One region of the Arthrobacter sp. NA-172 genome, then DNA from elsewhere that is predicted to be linked to it. Evidence: riboswitches for the same ligand, from Rfam matches in the RefSeq annotation. Region 1 holds a riboswitch; the other holds the start of a gene.
The links. A riboswitch is a leader RNA that binds a small molecule or an ion and turns the genes downstream of it on or off. The one in region 1 is predicted to bind glycine.
Positions count from the first base shown of each region.

Region 2: it holds a riboswitch for glycine, as region 1 does, so the genes downstream of both, lipA (lipoyl synthase) here and gcvP (aminomethyl-transferring glycine dehydrogenase) in region 1, are expected to answer to the same signal.

Region 1 covers NZ_JBINOT010000003.1:615,561-622,555, forward strand. Annotated here, with positions in the region: gene ACF0H6_RS16955 (SRPBCC family protein) at 1-370, shown strand, start outside; gene ACF0H6_RS16960 (MFS transporter) at 376-1,917, opposite strand; gene ACF0H6_RS16965 (TetR/AcrR family transcriptional regulator) at 2,000-2,548, shown strand; glycine riboswitch at 2,654-2,751, shown strand; partial or broken gene gcvP (aminomethyl-transferring glycine dehydrogenase) at 2,938-5,800, shown strand; gene gcvT (glycine cleavage system aminomethyltransferase GcvT) at 5,813-6,961, shown strand.
Region 2 covers NZ_JBINOT010000001.1:1,985,750-1,992,744, reverse strand. Annotated here, with positions in the region: gene ACF0H6_RS09870 (hypothetical protein) at 1-353, opposite strand, end outside; gene ACF0H6_RS09865 (sigma-70 family RNA polymerase sigma factor) at 508-1,008, shown strand; gene ACF0H6_RS09860 (anti-sigma factor family protein) at 1,005-1,730, shown strand; gene ACF0H6_RS09855 (methylenetetrahydrofolate reductase) at 1,779-2,591, opposite strand; gene lipA (lipoyl synthase) at 2,609-3,634, opposite strand; glycine riboswitch at 3,790-3,887, opposite strand; gene ACF0H6_RS09845 (hypothetical protein) at 4,046-4,429, opposite strand; partial or broken gene trmB (tRNA (guanosine(46)-N7)-methyltransferase TrmB) at 4,452-5,376, opposite strand; gene ACF0H6_RS09835 (hypothetical protein) at 5,467-6,372, opposite strand; partial or broken gene ACF0H6_RS09830 (CynX/NimT family MFS transporter) at 6,581-6,995, shown strand, end outside.

The sequences.
Region 1 (6,995 bases):
TGGCAACAAGAAGAAGTGGTTTGTCGGCCCGGAAGAGTGGACGCAGGGTGAATCGAGCCTCGACTTCCGCGAAGGTGGATCCGAGACGGACACCGGTGGCCCCGAAGGCGGCTTCGTGTCGAGCATGAAGTCGGTCTACCACGACATCGTCGAGAACCAGCGGATCGTCTACAGCTACGAGATGTATCTCAACGGCGAGAGGATGTCAGTTTCGCTGTCCACCATCGAAATGGAGTCCGACGGCGACGGAACCCGCCTTACCTTGACCGAACAAGGTGCCTACTTCACCTCGGAAGACCATGTGGAGGGCCGCAAGGAGGGCGCCGAGGGACTCCTCGATGCCCTCAAGGCCTTCGTGGAAGGCAACTGACGGCCCTACTTTGCGGTCGGCACGCGGCGGAGCACGACGGCGGCAAGGACTGCCGCTCCGGCCATCAGTACCAGCCCGATCGCCGCGGTGATGTGGACGCCCGATTCAAAGGCTGCACGCGCCGCGGCGGTCAGGGCCCCGGCCAAAGGCTGCGGCAGCGTCGCGGCGGTGTCCATGGCTCCGGCAAGCGTCTCCCGCGAGCGATCGGCCGCATGGCCTGCCAGTTCAACCGGAAGCACCAAGTGCTGCTGGTAGGACGCGGTCAGGATGGAACCAAGCACGGCCGTACCCAGTAATGAACCGAGCTCGTAGCCGGTCTCGGAAATCGCCGAGGCTGCGCCCGCCTTGTCGGCAGGGACTGCGCCCAGGATGAGATCGTTCGAGATGGTCTCAGCCGAACCAACTCCCACGGCCAGAAGCAAGAGTGCCGTCAAGAGATAGCCGGGCCCTTGGCCGTGGTTTCCGACTGCTGCCACGAGATATCCCGCCGCGCTCAGGGTCAGGCCGAACGCCACCACCAGTCCCGGACGGATCCGCTTGACCAAGGGAACCACCACGAGGCCTGCCACGATGGTGGCGAGCAGTGCCGGAACCATGGTAATTCCAGCCTCCATGGGGGACCGTCCCTCCACAAGCTGCAGATGCTGCGCGAAGAAGTAGATGAACCCTGTCATGGAGAACAGGGACAGGATGTTGGCCGTAATGGCCGTGCTGAACACCTTGTTGCCAAAAAGCCGCACGTCCAACATGGGGGACGTCAATGCCCGCTGTCTGCGGACAAAGACGATTCCCATGGCCAGGCCGAACGCCACGAAAGCTGCGGGGCCCGGACCGAAGCCGTGAACTGCGATCTCCTTGATGCCATAGACAACCGGCGCCATGGTCAGGATGGACAGCACAATGCTGGGGACGTCCGGCTTGCCTGGGTTGCGATCCTTGGACTCGGGAATGAGAAACGGGCCGAAAGCGATCAGGGGCAACAGCAGGGGGACGGCCACCAGGAAGACGGCTCCCCACCAGAAGTGCTCCACGAGCCAGCCACCGAAGATCGGCCCCAAAGCGGCGCCGCCGGAGAACCCGGCTGCCCACACGGCGATGGCAAGCCGGCGGCGGTTCGGATCCGGGAAGATGTTGCGGATCAGGGACAGCGTGGACGGCATCAGCATGGCGCCGAAGATGCCCAGCCCGGCGCGTCCCGCGATGAGCCATTCGGCCGACGGCGCAAAGGCTGTGGCTGCGGAAACGGCGGCGAAGCCGGTGCCGCCGATCAACAGCAAACGACGCCGGCCGATCCTGTCGCCCAGATTGCCCATGGATACCAGCAAGGCGGCCAGCACCAACGCATAGGCATCCACGATCCACAGCAGCTGCACGCCCCCCACGTCCAGCGTCCGCGCGATTTCCGGCAGGGCAAATGTCAGCGCGGTATTGTCCACAGCCACCAGCAGTACGGGGAACATCAAGAGTGCCAGGGCAGTCCAATCGCGCCACTGGGCGGATTGGGTCGAAGGGGTGCGGGGGTGCTGGGTTGTGGATGGGCTGAACATGAAGATAACTATACCGTCTGGACGGTATAGTTTCAATCTCACCTATCTAACTGTTGTATCGAACTAAGGGATGATGGACACCATGCCGCGAAAACCTATTGCCCGGGACGCTGTCCTGGATGCCTTTGAAGCCCTGTTGATCGAGGTGGGGGAGCGTGCCGCTACGCTCGACGCCGTCGCCAAACGTGCGGGCGTTTCCAAGGGCGGCTTGCTCTACCATTTCCCCAACAAGGAAGCCATGATCAGTTCCTTGCTGGAACGCATGGACGCTTTGGCCAAGCTGGACATCGAGGCGATGAAAGCGGCCCCCGAGGGTGCCTCCGCTTTCTTCATCAAGTCCTCCCTCTGGGCCGATACCCCGATGGACCGCGTGTTTGTGGCCGCTACGCGGCTCGCGGAAGTAGCCCATGAAGAAACCCGCAGGCGCTTCGCCGGAATCCAGCAACAATGGCTGGATGTCCTTGCCGATGAAGTAGGGCCGGAGATGGCGAAGGCTGTCCGTTATATGGGCGATGGGCTGTACTTCAACGCCATGCTTGAAGGCGGAGCCGGCGATACAGAAGGTAACGCAAGCGAAAGGAATGCCGACGTCGTCGCGCTGCTCGCCGCCGTCGAACGCCTCCGTGACTGAGCGCGGTGACTTTATTTGCGGACGCGGGCAGTCCGTAGGACAATTGACACTTGTGGCAGCCGTCACCGGCAACCACGATCTGATTCACATAACTGAATACGCCTTTGACCTGCGGCGGGAGAGTCCTGCAAGCAAGTGATGCAGGCGCCGTAGGAGCAAACCCTCCCCAGGAATCTCTCAGGCCCATGTACCGCCGCGGCAAGGCAACTCTGGAAAGCAGCAAGCTGTTTACCGGTGTCCTGGACACCCGAACATGCTGTGCTCACCGACGGTGCAAGCGAAGCAGTGCCACAAGCACGTTTCGCGGAAACTCTCAGGTCCAATACAGAGCGGGGAGGAACCCGATTAGCTATGGCGTACCCTGCGCCCCTTAGTAATGGAGTTCCTTCGTGACGGTTAATTCAACCTCCACCACGTTCGTTGACCGGCACATCGGTGCCCAACGCCAGGCCGACATTGACATCATGCTCAAGTCTGTTGGCTACGACAGCGTCGATTCGCTCGTGGACACCGCGGTTCCCAACGACATTCGCCAGGACGTGGCACTGACTCTGCAAAACGCCCTGAGCGAGGTGGAAGTACTTGCTGAGCTGCGCAAGTTGGCCTCCAAGAACAAGACGGCTGTGCAGATGATCGGCCAGGGCTACTACGACACGGTCACGCCACCGGTGATCCGCCGCAATATCCTCGAATCTCCGGCCTGGTACACCGCCTACACCCCGTACCAGCCGGAAATCTCCCAGGGCCGCCTCGAAGCCCTGCTGAACTTCCAGACCATGGTCCAGGACCTCGTCGGCCTGCCCATCGCCAACGCCTCCTTGCTGGACGAAGCCACGGCGGTCGCCGAAGCAGTCCTCATGATGCGCCGCGCGAACAAGAACAAGACGGCGCACGACGGCAAGACTGTCCTTGACGCCGACTGCCTCCCGCAGACCATCGCGATCGTCAGGGGCCGCGCCGAGGCGCTGGGCTTCGAGGTCGAGATCGCTGATCTGTCCCAGGGCCTGCCCGACGGCGACATCAACGGTATCGTCCTGCAGCAGCCGGGCGTTTCCGGCCGGGTGTTCGACCACGCCGCCGTGATCGCCGCCGCCAAGGAACGCGGTGCCCTGGTCACGGTCGCCGCAGACCTTCTCGCCCTCACCCTCATCACGCCTCCGGGCGAGCAGGGTGCCGACATCGCCGTCGGCTCCACCCAGCGATTCGGCGTTCCGCTGTTCTTCGGCGGTCCGCACGCCGCGTACATGGCTGTCCAGAAGGGCCTCGAGCGCTCCATGCCGGGCCGCTTGGTGGGCGTTTCCAAGGACGACGCCGGTACTCCCGCCTACCGTCTCGCCCTGCAGACGCGCGAGCAGCACATCCGCCGCGAGAAGGCCACGTCCAACATCTGCACCGCTCAGGCTTTGTTGGCCATCGTCTCCTCGATGTACGCCGTCTACCACGGACCCGAGGGCCTGAAGGCGATCGCCGAGACCGCCCACAACCACGCCCGGACCCTGGCGGCCGCGCTGAAGGCAGCGGACCTCGAGGTCCTGCACGGCAGCTTCTTCGACACCGTTACCGTCCGCGTGCCGGGCAAGGCTGCCGAGATCGTTGCAGCTGCCGAGGCCAAGGGCATCAACCTGCGCGGCATCGACGCCGACACTGTGGGCATCTCGGTTGACGAGACCACGACGACGACGGTCCTCGCCGACGTCGTCAGCGTGTTCGGTGCCTCGCCCGCCGGCTCGGTAGAGGGCTTCGCGCTGGATGCCGCCGTCGAACGTACTTCCGACTACCTCCAGCACCCGGTGTTCAACACGCACCGTTCCGAGACCCAGCTGCTGCGCTACATCCGCAGGCTTTCGGACCGCGACCTCGCGCTGGACCGCACCATGATCCCCTTGGGTTCGTGCACCATGAAGCTGAACGCCACGGCCGAGATGGAAGCCATTTCCTGGCCGGAGTTCGCCTCGATCCACCCCTTCGCTCCGGATTCCCAGACCGAGGGCTGGCGTGAATTGATCACGGACCTGGAGTCCCAGCTGACTGAAATCACCGGTTACGACCAGGTCTGTCCATCCAGCCGAACGCCGGATCCCAGGGTGAGCTCGCGGGCCTGCTTGCGATCCGTGGCTACCACCACTCCCGCGGCGATGAGCAGCGCAACGTCTGCCTGATCCCGGCGTCGGCGCACGGCACCAACGCCGCCTCCGCAGTCCTGGCCGGTATGAAGGTTGTTGTTGTCGCCACGGCCGCTGACGGCACCATCGACCACGCGGACCTGCAGGCAAAGATCGAAGCCAACAGGGACGTGCTCTCGGCCATCATGATCACCTACCCGTCCACGCACGGCGTGTACGACGCCGACGTACGGGAAGTGTGCGATTCCGTCCACGCAGCCGGTGGCCAGGTGTACATCGACGGCGCCAACCTGAACGCCCTCGTAGGCTTGGCGCAGCCGGGCAAGTTCGGCGGCGACGTGTCCCACCTGAACCTGCACAAGACCTTCTGCATCCCGCATGGCGGCGGCGGACCCGGCGTTGGCCCGGTCGCAGCCAAGGCCCACCTGGCGCTGTTCATGCCCGGCAACGCCGCGGCATCGTCCGAGGGCGGCGTTTCTTCGCAGGGCACTCCCATCTCAGCTTCCCGCTTCGGTTCCGCCGGTGTGCTGCCGATTTCCTGGGCGTACGTGAAGCTCATGGGCGGCGAAGGCCTCACCGAAGCCACGAAGTCCGCGCTCCTTGCCGCGAACTACATTGCCTCCCGCCTCAACGAGCACTTCCCCGTGCTCTACACCGGCGAAGGCGGACTCGTTGCCCACGAGTGCATCCTGGACCTGCGCGAACTGACGGCCAAGACCGGCGTCACCGCCGAGGACGTGGCCAAACGCCTCATCGACTATGGTTTCCACGCTCCCACCCTGGCGTTCCCCGTTGCGGGCACCCTCATGGTGGAGCCCACCGAGTCCGAGGACCTCGGCGAGATCGACCGTTTCATCGAGGCCATGATCACCATCCGCAAGGAGATCGACCAGGTGCTGCCCACGGCGAGTTCACCGTGGAGAACAGCCCGCTGCGGCACGCGCCGCACACGGCTGCCGCCGTCGTGAGCTCCGACTGGAACCGTGTGTACTCCCGCGAGCAGGCCGTCTTCCCGGTCCACCACCTCAAGCAGGACAAGTACTTCCCGCCGGTAGGCCGCATCGACGGCGCCGCGGGCGACCGTCACCTGGTCTGCTCTTGCCCTCCGATCGAAGCCTTCGAGAACTAAGGATCGACCAACATGACTGAGAATTACACTGCGCTTTACGAAGAGCACAAGAAGCTCGGCGCTTCCTTCACCGATTTCGGTGGTTGGCAGATGCCTTTGAAGTACTCCTCCGAATTGGCCGAGCACCACGCCGTCCGCCAGTCCGCAGGCCTTTTCGACCTCTCCCACATGGGCGAAGTCTGGGTCACGGGCCCGCAGGCTTCCGCGTTCCTGGACTACGCGCTGGTAGGCAAGATCTCCGCCATGTCCGTGGGGAAGGCCAAGTACTCGTTGATCTGCCAGGAAGACGGCGGCATCATCGATGACCTCATCACATACCGCCGCCCGTCGTCCGTTGAGGGCTCCGACAAGTTCCTCGTGGTGCCCAACGCCGGCAACGCCAAGGTTGTTGCTGAGGCTCTGGCCGAACGTGCTTCAGGCTTCGACGTCGTCGTGGAGGATGCTTCCGCAGCCACCTCGTTGATCGCCGTCCAGGGTCCCAAAGCCGAGAGCATCCTGCTCCGCCTGGTCCCTGCCGCCCAGCACAGCCTCGTGACGGAGCTGAAGTACTACGCCGCCGTCGAGGTGCCTTTCCTTGTGGCCGGTGCCTCGTCCGAACTGCTGCTCGCCCGCACCGGCTACACCGGCGAGGACGGCTTCGAAATCTTCGTAGACAACGATTCCGCTGCCGCCCTGTGGCAGGCCATCGCAGCCGTTGCCGAAGATGGCGAATTGGTCCCTGCAGGCCTGGCCTCGCGTGACTCGTTGCGCCTTGAAGCCGGCATGCCGCTCTACGGCAACGAGCTCTCCCGCGAAGGAAACCCCTTCGCGGCAGGCTTGGGTCCGGTCGTCTCGCTCGCCAAGGAAAGCGACTTCATTGGCCGCACAGCACTCGAAGCATTGAAGGCCGACGGCGTCGGCACCACCAGCGGCCGCAAGCTGGTTGGACTCAAGGGCCTCGGCCGCCGTGCCGGACGCAGCCACTACTCGGTCCTCAAAGATGGCGTAGTGGTCGGCGAAGTCACTTCCGGCCAGCCGAGCCCGACGCTCGGTTACCCGGTAGCGTTGGCGTATGTCGACGTCGAACACGCTGAAGCAGGCACGGCTGTGGACGTAGACTTGCGCGGCAAGTCCGAGCCCTTCGAGGTTGTCGCCTTGCCGTTCTACAAGCGGGCGAAGTAGTTCGCCTCGCTTCAAGCCCGTCGGACCCGACATC
Region 2 (6,995 bases), on a different contig from region 1:
TCAACCGCAGGAGTGGCCGCCGTCGTCGTCACGGCTGGCCAGGTCGTCGCGCATCCTCCTGTGCAGGCGCTCTTCCCGGAACCCTTGACGTCCTTGGTGAAGAAGTAGACACTCTTGCCGTTGGCGGCCACCACTCTCTGGCCGGCACCCGACGTCGCCGTCTTCAGCTCTGCCGGGGCAGCGGCAGCGCTCGACGCCGAGGGGCTAGGCGCGCTTGAACTCGACGAACTGGACGCCGAGGGGCTGGGCGCCGCAGCGCTTGAAGAAGTGGATGTCCCGGCGCTACCTCCACACGCAGTGAGGGCAAATGCCAGAGCAAGGACGCTGAGACCGGTGCTGAGTGGTTTCTTCATGGTTTGCTCCTGTAGTTGGACCGGCCGTGGGGGCGCCGGAGCCTAACCCCTACGACGCCGCCGGGTGAAGAATGGTTCACAGGGCTGAACCATTCTGCCTGCGGGCACGTCGTGTTGCCCGAGAAGGGGAAGCCGCAAAAGACAGGAGGCGCCGATGCCGCTCGATGAGGACGTGGTGGCCGCGATTTATCGCGACCACGGCACAGCCCTGCGCCGCTTCGTACTGAGTTGCATGCCGGACGCGCACCTGGCCGAAGATGTGGTGCAGGAAACCATCCTTCGCGTGTGGCAGCGTGCCCCGCAGATCACAGGAAGCCTCCGCAGCTATCTGTTCCGCACAGCCCGCAACGTCATCATCGACAACTATCGCAAGGCCCAACGGCGCCCGGCCGAGGCAGCCGAGCGCGACATGGAGGATCCCGCAGAAGCAACGGAGCGCGTGGACGAGCTCCTCAACCGGGTCCTCATGGAGGAAGCGCTCCTGCGGCTCAGCACTGAACACAGAGAGGTGCTGGTAGCCCTGCATTACGAACGTTTCACGGTGAACGAGGCCGCGTTGAGGCTCAACATCCCCAGCGGCACCGTGAAATCCCGGGCCTTCTACGCCGTCAGGGCGCTTCGTACGATTCTGGATGAAATGGGGGTGCAGCGGTGAACGAAACCGGACTTCACCAATTGCTGGGCGCCTACCTGCTTGGCGGTTTGGAGCCTGCCGAGACCCGTGCTTTCGAGGAGCACCTGGAGAGCTGCGCTGACTGCCGCCGCGAGCTGGGCGAGTTGGAGAGCCTGCCGGCCCTGCTCGACGCCGTCCCCGTGCCCGACGCCGTCGCGCTCACCGCCGGGCGCCCCGCCGTCGAGCCTTCCGCGTCCTCCCGGGCGGCACTGCCCGCCCCCTCGGACGCTCACCCACCGTTGGAGGCCTTTCCTGAAACGCTCCCGCAGCCAATCCTCCTGAAAATGGCCGCTCGGCGCCGGAAATCCCGACGCCGGTGGGTGGCCCTGGTGGGGGCCGTGGCCGCGGCATGCCTGGGGTTGGGAGTGCTCGCGGGACCGCTGCTCAACCAGCCGCCTAAGCCTGACGCAAGCTACTCGGTGCAGACGGACAACGGTCTGCAGCTCACGGTAGGGATGGTCAAGAAAACGTGGGGAACCGAGCTCCAACTGGAAGGCCGCAGCATGCCTCCGCAAGGCACGATGTACCTGTGGGTCAAGGGCCGCGACGGCAAGGAAGAATTGGCTTGCGGTTGGACGGCGACGTCCAGCGGGCACATCAAAGTGACGGGCGCGACGCCGGTCCAGCTCGGCGGGATTTCGGGCGTGGAACTGCGAGACGACAACCAAAAGACAGTCGCGGTCATTTCGGTCCCGGGGAGCTAGGGGTCTCCCGGATCCATTTGGTCAAGCGGTTGAATAACCAACCGGTGATTACGCGGATACGGGTCCGCTGGCCGCTGGATCGGTGAGATCGCCCTGTGCCCACGTGGGCGCTTCGAGCCTGTTGAAGCTGTATAGGTGTATTCCGGAAACGAGATCCGGGTGCGCCGTCAGCTCAGAAACAAGGCTGTCCGGTGAGTATTTTTCCCCGCCCAGAAGGTGGCGCGCGAGAGTTCCTTTGCCGTTGAGGAATTTGAGGGACGTTCCAACGCCGATCTGCGTTGCCAAAGCCAGCAGTTTGGTGCGGGGAACCGCGCCGGCCACCCCGGCCCACACCGGCAGTTCGAAGCCCTCCCGGCGCAGGAGCGCAGCGTAATCGAAGACCTTCGGGGCGGAAAAGCACATCTGCGTGACGACGTGCGTCGCCAAATGCTGTTTGGCCAACAGGGCATCCAGCAGATCCAGCCCGCTGACGGAAGGATGGCCCTCGGGGTATCCGGCGATACCTGCCGAGATCCTGCCGCCGGTGTATTCGGCGATGTCCTCCAAGAGGGGCAGGCTCGATCCGTAGGGCCCAGTGCCCTGCGGTCCGTCTCCACCCACGGCGAAGACGTCGGTGATTCCTGCGACCTCACAGTCCCGGAGGATGCCGGAGAGCTGCGCCCGGTCCTTGATCCCGCGGGCGGCGAGGTGCGGAATCACGTTGTAGCCGAGGAGACTCAGCTTGACGGAAGCCTCCATGGTCCGCGCGATGCCGTGATGGGGCAAGCAGGTAACCGTGAGCGTTGTGGAAAGCGGCACTGCGGCCTGGACTTTCTCGACGATTCCGTCTGAGGGGATGATTTCAATCCGGGTGGGGAACATGTGTGAGCCCATTCGGATCAGGCCGTCGTCTGGTTTGCGAGGAGGGTGCGGGCTTCCTGGCGGGTGGTGCCGGAGTCATGGATGCCGTCGGCGATGTGCTCTAAGTGCACGGGGATTTCGCGGCCTTTTTTGCGCATCGCGGTGGCCCAGAGGCGTCCGGCGCGGTAGGAGGAGCGGACCAGGGGTCCGGACATGACGCCGAGGAAGCCGATTTCCTCGGCTTCGGTGGCGAGGTCCACGAATTCCTGGGGTTTGACCCAGCGGTCCACGGGCAGGTGCCGTTCGGAGGGGCGCAGGTACTGGGTGATGGTGATCAGGTCACAGCCGGCGGCGTGCAGGTCGGCCAGGGCTTCGGAGATTTCTTCCCGGGTTTCGCCCATGCCCAGGATGAGGTTGGATTTGGTGACCATGCCGTGGGCCCGGCCCTGGGTGATGACGTCCAGGGAGCGGTCGTAGCGGAACGCGGGGCGGATGCGCTTGAAGATCCTGGGCACGGTCTCGACGTTGTGCGCGAAGACTTCCGGGTTGGAGTCGCAGATAGCCGCGATGTGTTCGGGTTTGCCGGAGAAGTCCGGGATGAGCAGTTCCACGCCGGTGCCGGGGTTCAGTTCGTGGATCTTGCGGACAGTTTCGGCGTAGAGCCAGACGCCTTCGTCGGCCAGGTCATCGCGGGCGACGCCGGTGACGGTGGCGTAGCGCAGGTTCATGGCCTGGACGGAGCGGGCCACCTTGGTGGGTTCGAACATGTCCACGGGGGAGGGTTTGCCTGTGTCGATCTGGCAGAAGTCACAGCGGCGGGTGCATTCGGAACCGCCGATCAGGAAGGTCGCTTCCTTGTCTTCCCAGCATTCGAAGATGTTCGGGCAGCCGGCTTCCTCGCAGACGGTGTGCAGGCCTTCTTTTTTCACGAGGTTCTTCAGGCCCACGAATTCCGGGCCCATCTGGACCTTGGCCTTGATCCACTCGGGCTTGCGTTCGACCGGGACGGCTTTATTGCGCTGTTCAACGCGCAGCAGCTTACGGCCTTCAGGTGCCAGGGTCATGAGGAACTCCATAATTCAGGTGGCACGGACGCACCACGATGATTCGGTTCCTCCCCGCTCTGTATTGGACCTGAGAGTTTCCGCGTCTCCTGCTTTCGCAGATTCCGCTTGCACCGTCGGTGAGTCCGGTTGCCCGGGCTGCTTTCCAGAGTTGCCTTGCCGCGGCGGTACATGGGCCTGAGAGATTCCTGGGGAGGATTTGCTCCTACGGCGCCTGCTGAACGTACCGGCAGGACTCTCCCGCCGCGGATCATAAGCACGAGCCACCCTGCGGTGACACGTCTCACATGCTATCCGGTGCTTGTTCGGCACGCAAAGAATATGTCCCTTTGGCCCGGCTCCCGGGATCTGGCTGGATGAAGGCTGAAGACCCGCACCTTCGTCCTGCGCGCTTGTGGCAGGTCTGATCGTCTAGAGATAACCCAGGAACCTTGCAACCATGAACGCGGTTCCGACGATATTCAAGGCCATGATGCTCAGGCCGACGATGCCTGTAATGCGACCGGCATTCATTCGCCTCGACCGTATGATCGCGACGATCCCAGTGACCACGGCCAGCATGCCCAATAGGCCCGGTATGCCGCCCATGATCAGGGCAACTATCCAATAGCGATCACTGGTTCCGCCGTAGGGGCTGAGCATCATCAGAGCGCTTAATAACCCGATAGGGACCGTGACTGCGGCGGCGCCCGGCGCGAGCAAACTGGCGGTGAGGCTCGTGAGTCCTGCACCCAGGCCACGGCCATCCGTGGTCTGGCCTTGAGGGTGGAAGACGTGTGTCGGCTGCTGGCTCATGCTCCCCCCAATATTCGGCTAGTTAGATCCTGCGATAGCTGAGGTCGAAGATCATGCGTCCAGCCTCGTGGGCCTTGTTTTCGAAGCTCGTCCGGATCCGGCCATCGAAGCGTGGAGCCCATCCACCCAGATGATCCACTCCCTCATTCGGACCCGTGTGCTCGGTGCTGACCGGTGCTCGGCCTTCCTTGACGGGTGCGCCGCCCACCATGGATTCGACACCGGATTCCCACACTTGCGTGAGGGGGCTGCCGGCGCCGGCCCGTTCGCCGTCGTGCACGTTTTCAAACTCGGTGGAGCCGGCGAGGACTTCGCGCACGTGAACCGCGTAGTTGGACCAGTCGGTGGCAATCCGCCAGAGACCACCCTTTATCAGGGACCGTGCCGCGAGTTCGGCGAACGCCGGCTGGATGAGGCGGCGTTTGTGGTGCCGGGATTTGTGCCAAGGGTCGGGGAAGAAGACCCAGAGCTCGTTCACTGAACCCGCTGGGAGCATCGTGGCCAGGACCTCAGGGGCGTTGGCTTCCACCACGCGGACGTTGCTTAGGCCGCGGCTGTTGATCTTGATCATGGTGTTGGCCAGGCCCGGCGTGTAGACCTCGACGGCGAGGAAGTTCTTGTCCGGGTTCTCCTCCGCCGCGTGGCATACGGCATCGCCAAGTCCCGAACCGATTTCGACGATCAATGGTGCCCTGCGCCCGAACTCCGCTTCGGCGTCGAACACGTAGTCCGGGTGCACGGACGTGTTGGCGACATGCCGCGGAAGCCTGGATGGCCCAGCGGTCCGAGTGCTCTTCCCACGCGGCTTGGCGGCGGCCCTGAAGGCGCGTCCCGCGGCGCACGAAACTGACCGGCCGGCCGCCATAGGTGCCGAAGGATGCTTGGCTGCCTGGGGTCACGGGGCGCGAAGACTGCGGTGTTTCCGGGGAATCTGGGGTTTCACTCATCCCCTCCAGAATAGCGTCGCAGGACCAAACGCCCGTGGCGGAACCTGCTTATGTGGATAACTTCGGGGCCGCCATCGGCGGAACGTGGCGTTATGGAACGCCGCAGGGGTTCCCCTTCTCGCCCCGAAGCCACGAGGCGCTGGCGGGAACGTAGCTCGGGCAGATCGAGCCACCCAAGTACACGTGCTGCCAAGCTGTCCGGCCAAGTTCGGCGGTGACCCGGAACGGTGCTCCGTGGTTATCGACCTTCTGCACCACGGTCTTGCCGGAATCTAGGACGGACAGCTCAAGGCCTACTGAACACAACGACTTCTTGGTCTCGATCTGGACGACCATCACCTGCTGCTGGTCCTTCTGCAGAAAAATGGAGTTGTCGAGGAAATACGGACGTTCCCCCGAGGCACCGGATGGGAAATACATGGCTGAAGGATCGGGATCGTCCAAGTGCAGGGAAACCAACAGGGAAACTTCGAGGAAAGCGGGGGGCGACTCAAACACTGTTCCCGAGTAGGGCGGCTGGGAACATTCGGACACCGGCTTGAGGTTTAGGATCCGGACACCTTCGCTGCGATTCCCGGACAACGTCAGCTGTATGTACATGATGCCGGGACTCACGCCGCCCTTCGACTCCAACCATCCATGCTGGGCCTCGGGAGACTGGGAGTTGAGCTGGTCCACCTGTTGGCCCGTGAACTGCACCGTCCCGGGGAACGCATAGGAGCGGCCACCCACGTCGGAAATCTGCACGAAGTCCACGCGGACAGGGTCGCCTGTTTGGGTGAGATTGCCCAGGACATTGCCGAAAATCGGTACCAACATGTTGGTGATGGCGATGCCCAGGGCAGCAACCACCACGCCTGCGAGCCACACCAAGGGGCGGGCCCACAGGGGTTTGGGCTTGACGGCCGTGCTTGCGTCGGTGGTGCTTCCCTCGCTGGCGCTTGTTCTGGCTGCCCGGGCCTTGCGCGACTTTGCAGATTTCCTGAGAGCTTTCATCGCACCTCCCGCGCGCATGACAGCCTAATGCCCGTTTCCTAGCATCATGGTGCGCTTCCGAGACGGCGATGGAAAGAGGAATCCCTGCAAAGTGCCGGAGCGCTCCATGGACTGGACACCCCTCGCACCGCGTGACTGCCAGAATGGGTTGGTGACCCCCGCTTCAAGTACACCCAGGAACAGCAGCACGCATTCCCGCGTCCCGGAAATCCCGGAAACCCCGGAAACCCCTGTCGACGCCGAGATCGGCGAGCTTCCCGCCGCTGAGCCCACTCAGGTCACTACCCGCCGTGGACCCGTCTTCCTGGGGATCTGCCTGGTGCTCATCGGCTTGAACCTGCGGACGGTGTTCTCCAGCTTTTCGGCAGTCCTTCCGGAAGTCACCGCCGACGCCGGACTGCCGGGCTGGGCGGTGGTGGTCCTCACCACTGCGCCGGTGACTTTGCTGGGTGTTTTCGCTCCCCTGGCTCCCATCTTGGCCCGCCGCTTCGGGCCTGAGCGGGTATTGCTGGGCGCGATGGCCGTGCTGACGGCCGGGCTGCTGCTGCGTCCCGTGGACCTCGCCGGAGCCGGGCACCTCCCCGCACTCCTCGCCGGAACTGCCGCATGCGGCGCAGCAATCG